DNA from 4 places in the Acetobacterium wieringae genome. Region 4 is predicted to be linked to each of the others. Evidence: riboswitches for the same ligand, from Rfam matches in the RefSeq annotation. Region 4 holds a riboswitch; each other region holds the start of a gene.

Region 1 (3,113 bases), 1.7 Mb from region 4:
TGGGATCCTTGCCATCCTGCGGGAAGACCGAGATACCGAAGCTGGCACTGACTTTAAATTCTGAGCAGCTGGTTTTGATTTTATCACATAGTTCATTGCGCAGGCTTTCCACGTAGTTGTAAGCAGCATCTTCTTTGATATTCCGCTGAATGATCAGGGCAAATTCATCGCCGCCCAATCGGCCAAGTAAATCATCTTCATGAACGAGCTCCTTCAAACGCTTGGCAGTATACCTTAAATAGTCGTCACCATAGAGATGGCCCATGGTATCATTGATTTTTTTAAAATTATCCAGATCGATAAAGACAATAAAAAAGGATGCCTTTTCATTTTCGGAAAGATTAACGAGCAGATGCAAGCGTTCCAGAATCATTTTGCGATTAGGGAGCTCGGTCAGACCATCGTAATACGCCAGAAAATGGAGCCGCTCTTCGTTCTTCCTTATTTCTTCATTGAAGGCCTGAAGTTCCTGATTCTGAACGGTCAGTGTCTTTTTGGTAAGGATTAGTTTTTTGTAGAGCCGGGCAATTTTTTCTTTTTGCGAAGTAACCGCATTCAGACGAACCACGGCTTTATCATAGCGGTTCAAATTCAGATAAAAAGTTGCTGAAGCCAGGCAGAAAATAAAGCAGAACAGCAGATTTTGAATTAAAAAATAAACCGGGCTAAAAAGAAATCCGTCAACTGGCAACAAAAAGGTGACATACAAGCCGCAGACAAAGGTGGTTATGGCAATGTAATAAAGCATCGTTATTTTTAATCGCATCAGTGAAAGGATAATCATCACAAACGAAACAGACCATACTGCCGGACCGATAATCTGGTAGTATTGGACGACGATAAAAGCCAGAGTGATGGATTGGGTGAGTGAAACGAGATGATCAAATAAATTGATGGCCAATTCTTTTCGGGAAATGAATTCAAAGCTTAGCCCCAGCAATAAAAATATCCCGCTGTTTAACAGTACCTCAAATAAATTGCCGTCCCAAAAAAAGTACACAACAATGATATTGGCCAGGGCGCCCAAAAATAAAAGGGGCGACGCCCACATACAGGTGATTAGATTTTGATAATATAATATTTGGGCAGGATCATCTTCGGCATTTAATAAATCGAACACAACCGGTATGGTGCGCTTGAATTTAATGTTATTCATCATACCACCTCTTTACCATTAAAGAATTACAAATATGCTGCTCTATTGTATCATTTTTGGGATCTGATTGCGAGTGATAGAACGCTAACTAAAAAAATATCTGCAGTGATTTCAGGAAAGCCGTTTTTTAGCCTTAAGGCATCTAAAAAAACCTGTACTTTTGTCATATCCATGTTATAATATAAACACAATTAAATAAGAAATGTAAAAAATCATTTAGGATGAAAATTTCATTGAGGGAATCTGGTTAGAATCCAGAACGATCCGGTCACTGTAATTAGTTAGGTCTCCTTAATATGTCACTGGGCACGTATTGTCTGGGAAGGCAAGGGGAATAAACGCTATAAGTCAGGAAACCTACTAAAATGATGTACTAAAGTGTCCTTCCAGGGAAAAGGGAAGTTAGTAACATTAACAAAAGTTGGTTCTTTGGCGTTTAGTTATCGAATTGATGAATACGTATAATGATGAAACCTTTTTTCCCATCGTAATGTGGGTAAAAGGTTTTTTTTTCGGAAAGGTTTTTCAAGAGGTTATAAAAAATATGGAGGGTGATCGTTAAGATGAAAAAAGCAAAAAGAACCATGACCGTTGCCGGTATTGTGTTTTTTATGGTCGTTCTGGCATCACAGCCAGTCAACGCCATGCATATCATGGAAGGGTTTCTGCCGATTGGCTGGGCAGTCTTCTGGTGGATATGTTCTCTGCCGTTTATCGCATTTGGATTATATCAGGTGGGAAAAATATTTAAAGATAAACCCGAACAAAAAGTGCTGTTAGCCATTGCCACGGCGTTCACCTTTGCTTTATCAGCGTTTAAACTGCCATCGGTAACTGGCAGCTCTTCACATATGACCGGGATTGGTTTGGGTGCCATTGTACTGGGTCCCTTTGCCACTGTAGTGGTTGGTACCATTGCGCTATTGTTTCAGGCGCTGCTGTTGGCTCATGGCGGACTGACAACCCTGGGCGCCAATGCCTTTTCAATGGCAATTGTGGGATCTTTTGTGGCTTATGGGATTTACAAAGGTTTGTCAAAACTCAACGTGCCGAAGGCCTTAACCGTTTTTCTGGCGGCGTGTTTAGCCGATCTGGCAACCTATGTAACCACTTCCATCCAATTGGGCCTGGCTTTCCCGGATCCGGTTGGTGGGATTGCCGCTTCAATGGTTAAGTTTTTAAGTATCTTTGCGATTACCCAGATACCGCTGGCCATTATCGAAGGTATTTTAACCGTCCTGGTAGTTAATGCTATTTACCAATATAAAGAAAAGGGGATTATTTCCAATGAAACTCTCACTGATAACTAAAATTATTCTGGTTTTGCTGATTGGCGCCCTGATTGTTATCCCTCAGATTGCTTTGCCGGACGCTGAATTTTCGGGAGCCGATGATGCCGCCGGAACAGCTATCACCACAATCGATGAAAATTATGTGCCCTGGTTTGAAAGTTTGTTTGATCCCGGCGATCTGGAAGAAAACCTATTTCATTTCCAACAGCTGCTAGGTGTCGGCGGTCTGGGAATCTGCTTTTTATACCTTTATAAAAAATCGAAAAAAAATGAAAAGGCTGATAAATCAGCTTAGCCAAATATTAACAGCATCTTTAGAAGGAGACGGACATGATTGATCGTTTTGCCCATACCAATAAACTCAGTAATGCCAATCCTACTGTCAAAGTAGTGGTTTCATTGGTCATGCTCCTGTCAGTCTTTTTTATCAATCAACCCCTGTATATGGCAGGGGTTTTTGGTGTTATGGTGGGTTGTACCCTGCTGTGGGCAAAAATTCCGGTACGGATTTATCTGCATACCTTGATTTTTGATTCGCTCTTTGTTATTCCCGGAGCCCTGGCGTTATTGTTTACGATTTCAAAAGGTGGCGGCGATTATTTATGGGCCGTTAACTTTTCCCAGTTCACCATCGGCATCACCACCACCAATCTGGTGCTGGCCAG
Region 2 (3,113 bases), 320 kb from region 4:
CACATTTTCTTTCCAGACAATAATTGCATTGCATTCGTCCACCGACAGGGCGTTGGCTATTTCCGGGGCTGTTGCAGCCCGGGCAACGACGTTCACATTGTTTAAAATGCCCAGGTCGGTTAAGGCTTTATTGGCGATCTTACCAATCGGTGTCGCTTCACCATCCCCCAATACGACTTCGACCCCGGCCCCGGTTAAGTCGTTTAAGCCAGTGATGCCAAGCGGATTGCCGCTTTTTACCGCTAACACCGGAATGTGTTTAACCAGATCGATGCTTTCGCTCACCTTATCCTGAACCGGTTTGAGCTCATCAGCCGAGCCAGCAATAAACAAATCACCTTCGCCAGTTGTCTGAATCTGATTCTGGCTTTGAGCGGCGTTGGCATAAACCACCTGGATATCACAACCGGTTTCTGCTTTAAACTGATCGGCAATCTCACCAAAGGGTTTGGTCATCCCGGCTCCGCAGTATACAAACAGTGTTTGACCATCAAGGCTTTTTGTCGTATCAGCCTTTTCTTCGGCCTGACTTGAATTGCTGCCACAACCCGACACCAAACCGAGTAGTGTTCCCATTACCAATAAAATCGCTAACCATTTTCCTCTACGTTTCACTCAACTTCTCCTTTTGATTCGCTTAGTATTGTTTTGTTTTGTTATGAATGTTATTATATTGTATACCCTTCTTTTATGTCAAGAAATCATTTCGGTTAAATTCACTTCGCTGTTTAACACTGTTTTGTCTAGCTTAAAATGGGTAAAATTAAAAAGGTAGTATTTAATACCTTGTGGGAAAGGGGGTGTCAAAATGAAATTAAGTGCAAGAAACCAGTTGAAAGGAAAAATTGTTGCAATTGAAGATGGTGCGGTGAGCGGGATCGTGAAAATTGATATTGGAAATGGCAACATTATTTCAGCAACAATTTCCATGGCGGCAATCAAAGATCTTGGATTAGTCGTCGGCGGTGATGCAACTGCGGTCATCAAAGCAACATCGGTTATGGTTATGGTTGACTAGACGAATCTCAATTCAAAACACAGAAGCGGATAGCAATTCCGTTTCTGTGTTTTAGCGTAGCTGATCCCAGGATATTAGGGATATTCGCAAACAAAACATTTCCTTTGTTATCGATCCGTTACCATTTTTTCAAAACTCTTTTAATTTCCGGTAAGGAATTCTCATGATTTGCAAATAAGCTTTAAATTCAGTTATTGTCTCTAATCCAAGGATCTTTACCTTCATCTTGAAAAAAACAATAATAGACTTGATTAACACCCATTTTTAGTTTATTATTGGCATAGAAAAGCATTTACAAAAGGAACGCGGTGAAAATCTGCGACAGTTTCTTTGCTACTGTAAGGAGAATATGGACGTATTCAGTCATTGGGAAAACCGAGAAGGCTGGGTGCAGAAAGTCCCTCCAAGTCAGGATATTTTTGTAAACGCATCATCTGTTTGAAGCTTCAAAGAAGGCTGCAAAATGTGAGCAGAAAACGAAATGACGTTCTCCTTTAATTGATGACGTCACCGAAATAGTCCCGCATTTGTAAACCTTTTTTTGAAAAGGTTTTTTTATTTTTGCAGAAATGAAAAAACTGAACACTCAAGAAAAGAGGAAAAAAATGAAAGACGTTGTTATCAAAAAGATTCCCATTGGAACAGATATTGAAAAATTACTGGGAAAGAAGCCCCTTGAGGCGGATTCCTCTGCCTATGAAGAGTACAGCTATGCTGCGAATATTTTAAGCCAACGGTTTAAACCCCGGGCCATTCTAAAAGAATGTCCGGTCAAAACAACCACCGGCAACACGATTCTGATCGGCGACCACGTATATAAAAGTAAGATCCTGAAACATCTCTTGTCGGACAACCAAAAGGTGTTTTTGTACCTGTTGACCATCGGCGACATGCCAACCAACCTCATTCAGACCGAAAAATATCTGGTAAATTCGCTTAAACTTCCCGTTATGACTTCCGCAATGCGATATCTGAAAAATACGATCCAGCTGGAGCAAAGCTTTGATAAAATCGGAATGGTCAATCCCGGACTACTCCCGGACTGGTCGATTGAGGCCAATCAGATTATCTTCAATACCTTTGGTAACACCACCAAAAGCATCGGTATGGAAATAACCAAATACAGCACCATGCGCCCGCTTTACAGTTCTTCCGGCATTCTTTTTGAAGATTTATTGGATTACTGCGAGTGTCAAACCTGCCCCATCGATGCCTGCATCGGCCGGGAAGCACGTTTTGTCCAATCAGCCTAACGGAGGATTTTTATGGCAAATAATAAAAACCGCATCGCTCTGATCGGTCGGATTGGCAGTGGCAAAACCACCTTATTCCAACGGCTGACCAATGAATTGATCACTTATGGCAAAACTCAGCAGGTCAGTTATTCTGACCATTTTATTGACACTCCCGGCGAATTTGTTGAACTACCCTGTTTTCGACCCCAGGCCATCAATGTGACCTGTGATGCCGGACTGATCGTCCTGATTAATTCCAGTACCGATCATCAAAACTCGGTTCCGCCCAATTTTGTCTGTACCTACAACATCCCGGTGATCGGGGTCATCACCAAGATCGACCACAGGCATAGCGATCTGAAACGCAGTCGTCGTTACCTGACTTATGCAGGTATCCATCCGGATAAGATTCATCCGGTCAGTGCCCTCACCGGTGAAGGGATCACTGAGCTTAAAGCGGTTATTCAGAAATATGTCACTTTTGAAATCTAAGTGAGAAAGCACACAATCACTTGAATGATAAAGCTACCCACTGATATTACCCCAGGCAGACAAAATCCCTATTTGACCAGCCAAATAGTATTTTCTGCCTGAACACAAACGATTCAAAGACACTGATTTCTTGATATCGTTTAAAAAAGCGCGTTAATTTCATTGTGAAAATAACGCGCTTTTTTATAGACGCACGCAAATAAAACCTAATTTAATTTTTCGTTTCTTAAAAGGATCTGCCGCTAAACTGAACCTATTTCGTTTTTTTCTTGCCGGTCTTGCCTTCTTCCTGCTTCTTGCGTTCAACAAAGCGACCCATCACAAAAGCAATAATACCGACACCGATACCGGTTTGGATGCAGAAAAAC
Region 3 (3,113 bases), 1.3 Mb from region 4:
TTGCCACCTCAGCGGGATCACTGGGGCTTAAATTAATCAGTATAAAGGCAAAAAAGGAGATTCCGATCAAAATCGGAATCATCCACAGGAGCCTTTTGACGAAGTATTGCTTCATGGTCTTACTCCCTTTTGTTTTCGATAATCAAAATTGGTGATTAATTGGAAAAGTACATTTTTTCGAAGGGGATTTCATATTGCGAATCGTTAAAGCTTACCCCTTCAAGTCCCTTGATTCCCACTGCCTTGGTTTTTGAATAGGAAATCGGGACATAGACATACTGATCATTAATATAGGTCAGTACCTCTTTATACATGTCGGCCCGCTTGCTGTCGTCTGATTCGATCATAATCTTCGTGATGGTTTCATCCAGCCACTGCTTTTTTTCCAGACCAACCTGAGCCTGATAATCTCCATGAGCGGGAATTCGCCATGATGAAACATAGGATTGGGGATCATAAGGGGTTCCCCAGGATAGCGAATACTGCAGATCAAAATCCCCGGTTTTCTGACGATCCAGGAAGGCCTGTTTTTCTTCCCCAAGAATATTCATCTTGATGCCTACGGCTGCCAGATCGGCCTGAATGGAGGTGGCAATGGTACCTTCCTGGGCGTTCTTGGAATTATAGGAAAGGGTAATCTCACATTTCTGACCATCCTTTTCCCGAACCCCATCACTTCCTGGTTTCCAACCGGCTTCATCGAGCAGCTGTTGGGCTTTTTCCTGATTATAGGCGATGGTTTTAAAATCGATATCACAGTAGGGAACATCTTTAGACAGTAGCGTATCGGCCTGATCCTCCGAGTTATTTAAAATTCCCTGAATGATGTTTTCCTTGTTTACGGCATATTCAATGGCTTCTCGAACTTTAATATCTTTGGTAATCGGTGAATTACTATTGATAAGAATCGCTCGTGAAGCGACCGGCTCACTTATATAGGTTTTGTAGGCTCCTTCATCTTCCAACTTCTTATAGGAATCTAGATCAACCTGATCACCATCGGCTCCGAAAAGTAAATCGACCTCGCCGTTTTGCAAAGCTAACAGGATCGTCTGGGAATCTGGCATGACCTTCCAGTTAATGGTTTTAATTTTAGTTTTGTCACCCCAATAAGTTTCATTCTGCGTAAAGGTGGCATACTGATTGTCGACATGCTCCGATAAGACCCAGGGGCCGGTCCCGATATAGCCGCTAACCCCTTCTTTGGTGGTGCCATTGACAAAACAGTTGGGCGAAATAAAGCGGAAGGGTCGTGTCAGTCCCAACTCCACCAGGGTTGGATAGTAGGGATGCTTTAAGACCAGTTTGAAGGTGTGGTCATCGACCACCACATTTTCTTTAATCTCATTAACCATGTCCAGCCAGGAATGGCGTTCCGCATTACCAAGAATGGCATCCATGTTCAGCTTGACTGCGGCAGCATTAAACGGCGCACCATCGGTAAAGGTGACCCCTTTTCTTAAATGAAAGGTGTATTCCAGTCCATCTGCTGAAATTTCCCAGCTTTCAGCCAGAGCTGGCTTCACTTCTCCGCCTTCATTCTTGGTCAGGCCTTCAAACACCATGTTCTGGGCTGACATTTCACCCGAGTACAAATGCGGGTTGATATCCCGAATATCCTTGGTGCAGGCATAATTTAACGCTTCTTTAGTCGACACATCACTTTTAGCGGACGCTCCTGAGCAACCGGCAAACATTCCGGCACACAACACGGCAGTCATTACCACCGCTAAACCCTTTTTTAATTTCATTTTCTTTTTCTCCTCAAAAAATACTTATTTATTTGATTTGCTCGGCTTTTACCATTGCACATTCTGGTAAAGAAACCCCGCTCTATCACAATGTAAGACTTCACTGTGGCAATATTGATGCTTTTTTCCATAAAAAAACCTCACCATCTCCAAAAAGATAGCGAGGTCGCAAAAAGCCTGCAAAAAAAAACACCTCCTCTATCGCACGTAGAGTCTGAGTAATTAAAGCAGGCAGGTCTTCTGGCTCAAGCGTCAACATTACCTCCTGCCTTCCCATTTCTGGTGGCATTCCTGGAGGAACTCTTCTTTTACAGCGGCGGGACCGCGGGGGACTTTCACCCCTCTTCCCTTTTCACCGGCCTGTAACCCTTCGTTACTGCCGGCACCTGTTTTATTAATATTTAATTCGTTGTCGGTGTTTTAAAAAACACTAAAAAACAGAAACAATGCCACAATCAGGTGTCTTTCATTGTTTCTGTTTGCCATTTTAACATGCTTAAACCACCTATGCAAGTCTCTTTTGTGGAAATGATATTCTGTTTTGGAATATCGTTCCATGCCAGTCGCGTTTTACCCGGTTTTTAGCCACAGCCATTATTTCATAAAGCGGTCAATTGCTTTTCTGAGTTCTTCCAAAGCCTTTTCGTCGTTATTTTCCACCGCATCAACGATACAATGCTCAATATGATCCTGTAAAATTATTTTACCGACGTTATTAATGGCTGACTTCACCGCCGACAACTGGATCAGCACCTCGGTACAGTCTCTTCCCGATTCGACCATTTTTTTCACCGATTCAAGATGACCCGCAGCCCGGGAAAGGCGATTCAACACGGATTTGGTTTGGGTATGTTCATGATGATGATGGTGATCTCCGCCGTGGCTACTATCATGTCCGGCATCATTCCATTCTTCCTGATGTTTATGCATCTCCGTTCACCTCATTTTCTATATCTGTTTAACCCATTATAACAGATATAGAAAAAGGACACCACCCAAGGGGAGATGCCCTTTCATATTTTACAGAATCGAATCGATCAGTTTTTTTGTATAGGCTTCCCGGGGATTGGCAATCACCTCATCCGGGGTACCGGCTTCCACCACCCGCCCCTGATGCATTACCAGCACCCGGTCGCAGCATTGCTGCACCAGGGCCAGATCATGACAGATCATCAGTTGCGACATCCCCTGATCTTTTCGCAATTGTGTTAGGAGTGCCATAATCTGAGACTGGACGGTTACATCCAGGGCGCTGGTCGCTTCATCACAGATGAGCAGTTGGGGTTGCCGGGCAAGTGCCCGGGCAATTGAGGCCCGCTGACACTCGCCACCGCTGACCTCACTGGGATAACGGCTAACAAA
Region 4 (3,113 bases):
TTTCTTTATCATTATGGAACATCCAGCCGGTCAGCAGCGAGCCGCCCCGACTGCAGATATCGGCTACCCGACCGGTTTTTTTCAATATTTTGAGAAGATCCATATTTAAGGCCGAGTGCACAGCCATAAAATCCATCCCGGCCTGGCACTGTTTTTCCACCACTTCAAACAAGTCGTCGGCGGTCATATTGACCATCAAGCCCCGTTTATCAGCCGCTTCTTCTTGGCACGCCTGATACACCGGCACACAGCCAGCGGCGATATTGGAATTACTTAAACTCAAGGTCCGCATCGTATCGATATCGGCACCCATACTTAAATCCATAAAGCCATGGGCACCGGCGGCTTCAATGATTTTGAGCTTTTTGACTTCCATTTCCATGTCATCGCGGTCACCGGAGGTGCCCATCAGACCGTTAACTTTGACGTCCAGTCCGCCGCCGATGCCGCAGATTTTAGAACGGTTGCGCAATTTATTTTTAGGAATGACAATCCGGCCAGCGGCTACTCCCGCCCGGATAAATTCCGGGGTGAAGCCTTCGCTAATCGCCACCATTTCCATTTCTTCGGTAATTTTACCCGCCCGCGCTTTTAACATTTGGGTCATCGTTCGTTCCTCACTTCCTGGTTTTCGTCTCGTAAATACTTGCCGACAATTTTCATGGCACAGAAGTCGCCGCACATGCTGCACTCGGAGGCGAAGTTGGTGCTGCGATCTTTCCAGACTTTTGTGGCAGTTTCGGTATCGATGGCCAGTTCCATCTGTCGGCCCCAGTTGAGTTCCCGCCGGGCGTGGGACATTTCCAGATCCCAGGCAATCGCCGCCGGATGACCTTTGCCGACATCACCGGCATGGGCGGCAATGCGGCTGGCCATCACGCCCAGATAGACATCTTCGGCACTGGGCATACCGATGTGTTCGGCCGGGGTCACATAGCAGAGAAAGTCCGCGCCATAATAGGCGGCAATCGCTCCGCCAATGGCACCAGTGACATGATCCATCCCGGCCCCGGAATCAGTGGGCAGACAACCAAAGACAAAGTAGGGTGCACCACCGCATAATTGTTTTTGTAATTGGACAGTCGTTTGAATCTGATCCAGGGGAACATGACCTGGTCCTTTAACCATCACCTGAACGCCAGCCGCCCAGGCCTTTTTAACCAGGCCGCCGAGGATCACCAATTCATGAACCTGAGCGCCATCCAGCGAATCAGCGATACAGCCGGGACGCATGCCGTCGGCAAAACTCAGGACGACATCATATTTTTTGCAGATTTCCAGAACCCGGTCGTATTGGGTATAAAAAGGATTTTCACACTGGTTATGCACCATCCAGCCGATCAGGTGGGAGCCCCCATAACTGACCAGTGGATCAATCCGGCCTTCATCTTTAGCACGATTGATGACATCCGTGGTGGTGCCGCAGTGCAGGGCTAAAAAGCTGACACCATCAGCGGCATGTTTTTCCATCATCGCAAACATGTCGTCGGCGGTCATATCTAAAGCGGTACCATATTTTTCCTGAGCCATGGCCAGGGTTTGATACAGGGGCAGGGTACCGACTGGCCGATCCACTGTAGCTAAGACTTTTTCACGCATTGCATCGATTGGGCCCCGGACACTTAAGTCCATCAGGGTATCGGCCTTGGCCTTAACGGCCTGGTCAATTTTAGCCATTTCACCGGCGATGGTGTCGTCAACTTCATACATCCCGACGCTGGCTGAGACCTTGGTAAACAGTCCTTTACCGACAGCCACCGGGTTGATATTGGGGCGGGCGCTTTTAAGAATGACGATTTCACCAGTGGCCACTCCCTGACGAATCAGCTCGGGATCGAGCCCTTCTTTTTCAGCTACATAAATCATTTCGGCGGTGATTTCACCCGCCCGTGCTTTTTCCAGAATTGTCATTGTTTCCTCCTGAATGATTGTTGGTATTTTAGCAAATAAAAAAGTCCACAGCAGTTATTATAAAAATAACCGCCATGAACTTTACCTTCGTTCATTCAGGATCGAGTATAGGCAGGTCTCCTGACTTGGGGTTTTAGCGCTACGCCACACCTTCCCATTAAAAAACAGTGGTCTTTGTGGTTTGCTCCGCCCTTACAGTGATGGGTTCGTTCAGGACTCTCACCTGATTCCCTATTCTCCTTATTGCTAAGGCACCATATGCTCGCTTTTCGATTTACTTGTTTTTGATTATACAACCTAAAAAATAAATGTGCAAGAAAAAAATTAAAAAAATGATTTGGACAGTTGAGATAAAAAAAGAATCAAACTATGTTATAATAAATCAAATGAATGAGGGAGGTGAGAGGATGAATCTTGTTTTTATCTGGTTGATTTTGTTTATCGTTTTTCTGGTAGCTGAACTGGTTACAGCTGGGGCGTTGGTTTCAATCTGGTTTTGTGTGGGCTCTTTGGTGGCTTTAGTTGCCGCCTATTTTGGCGCGGCTTTCTGGGTGCAGATGATCGTTTTTTTTGTCGTTTCCATTGGCTTACTATTGGTTACAAAGCCGTTTTTAAAGAAACATCTGGATCCCCAAAAAATGGCGACCAATGCCGATCGGATCCTTAAAAACCGGGGCATTGTTGAAGAAGAAATCAATAACCTCAAAGGTCAGGGGGCGGTCAAAATAGACGGGAAGTCCTGGTCAGCCCGAAATGTCGATGGTGAGGCTGTTATTCCGATTGGTGCTGAAGTGACTGTTGTGGGAATCGAAGGCGTTAAGGCCATGGTTCGGGCGGCTGAGAAAGAAACTATTTCAAAATAAAAGGAGGAAAAAAACATGTATGGACTCATTATTTTAGGTGTCATCTTTATCATTTTTATTGTTGTGATTATTGTCAATGCCAAGATTGTTCCTCAGGCCAATGCCTATGTAGTCGAACGGCTGGGAGCTTATCATTCTACCTGGGAAACCGGTTTTCATATTGCGATACCAATTATTGACCGGATCTCCAAACGAATCAGTTTAAAAGAGCGGGTAGCCGATTTTCCACCACAACCGGTTATCACCAAAGATAACGTCACAATGCAAATTGACACGGTTATATATTTGCAGGTAACCGATCCCAAATTTTATATGTATGGGGTGGATAATCCCATGAAG

The links. Region 4 has a riboswitch for cobalamin ahead of thiC (phosphomethylpyrimidine synthase ThiC). Riboswitches for the same ligand answer to the same signal wherever they lie in the genome.
Region 1: it holds a riboswitch for cobalamin, as region 4 does, so the genes downstream of both, CHL1_RS02260 (energy-coupling factor ABC transporter permease) here and thiC (phosphomethylpyrimidine synthase ThiC) in region 4, are expected to answer to the same signal.
Region 2: it holds a riboswitch for cobalamin, as region 4 does, so the genes downstream of both, CHL1_RS13735 (hypothetical protein) here and thiC (phosphomethylpyrimidine synthase ThiC) in region 4, are expected to answer to the same signal.
Region 3: it holds a riboswitch for cobalamin, as region 4 does, so the genes downstream of both, nikA (nickel ABC transporter substrate-binding protein) here and thiC (phosphomethylpyrimidine synthase ThiC) in region 4, are expected to answer to the same signal.

What each region holds. Positions count from the first base shown of each region.
Region 1 is NZ_CP097897.1:471,686-474,798, forward strand. It holds gene CHL1_RS02255 (putative bifunctional diguanylate cyclase/phosphodiesterase) at 1-1,159, opposite strand, end outside; cobalamin riboswitch at 1,358-1,535, shown strand; gene CHL1_RS02260 (energy-coupling factor ABC transporter permease) at 1,720-2,466, shown strand; gene CHL1_RS02265 (energy-coupling factor ABC transporter substrate-binding protein) at 2,444-2,743, shown strand; gene cbiQ (cobalt ECF transporter T component CbiQ) at 2,779-3,113, shown strand, end outside.
Region 2 is NZ_CP097897.1:2,796,613-2,799,725, forward strand. It holds gene CHL1_RS13725 (substrate-binding domain-containing protein) at 1-615, opposite strand, end outside; gene CHL1_RS13730 (TOBE domain-containing protein) at 809-1,018, shown strand; cobalamin riboswitch at 1,278-1,452, shown strand; gene CHL1_RS13735 (hypothetical protein) at 1,624-2,271, shown strand; gene CHL1_RS13740 (EutP/PduV family microcompartment system protein) at 2,284-2,745, shown strand; gene CHL1_RS13745 (energy-coupling factor ABC transporter substrate-binding protein) at 2,999-3,113, opposite strand, start outside.
Region 3 is NZ_CP097897.1:18,289-21,401, reverse strand. It holds gene opp1B (nickel/cobalt ABC transporter permease) at 1-115, opposite strand, end outside; gene nikA (nickel ABC transporter substrate-binding protein) at 156-1,751, opposite strand; gene CHL1_RS00095 (hypothetical protein) at 1,852-2,007, opposite strand; cobalamin riboswitch at 1,965-2,156, opposite strand; gene CHL1_RS00090 (metal-sensing transcriptional repressor) at 2,346-2,681, opposite strand; gene CHL1_RS00085 (ABC transporter ATP-binding protein) at 2,772-3,113, opposite strand, start outside.
Region 4 is NZ_CP097897.1:2,472,529-2,475,641, reverse strand. It holds gene bzaB (B12 lower ligand biosynthesis ThiC-like protein BzaB) at 1-607, opposite strand, end outside; gene thiC (phosphomethylpyrimidine synthase ThiC) at 604-1,911, opposite strand; cobalamin riboswitch at 2,005-2,186, opposite strand; gene CHL1_RS12020 (NfeD family protein) at 2,319-2,774, shown strand; gene CHL1_RS12015 (SPFH domain-containing protein) at 2,790-3,113, shown strand, end outside.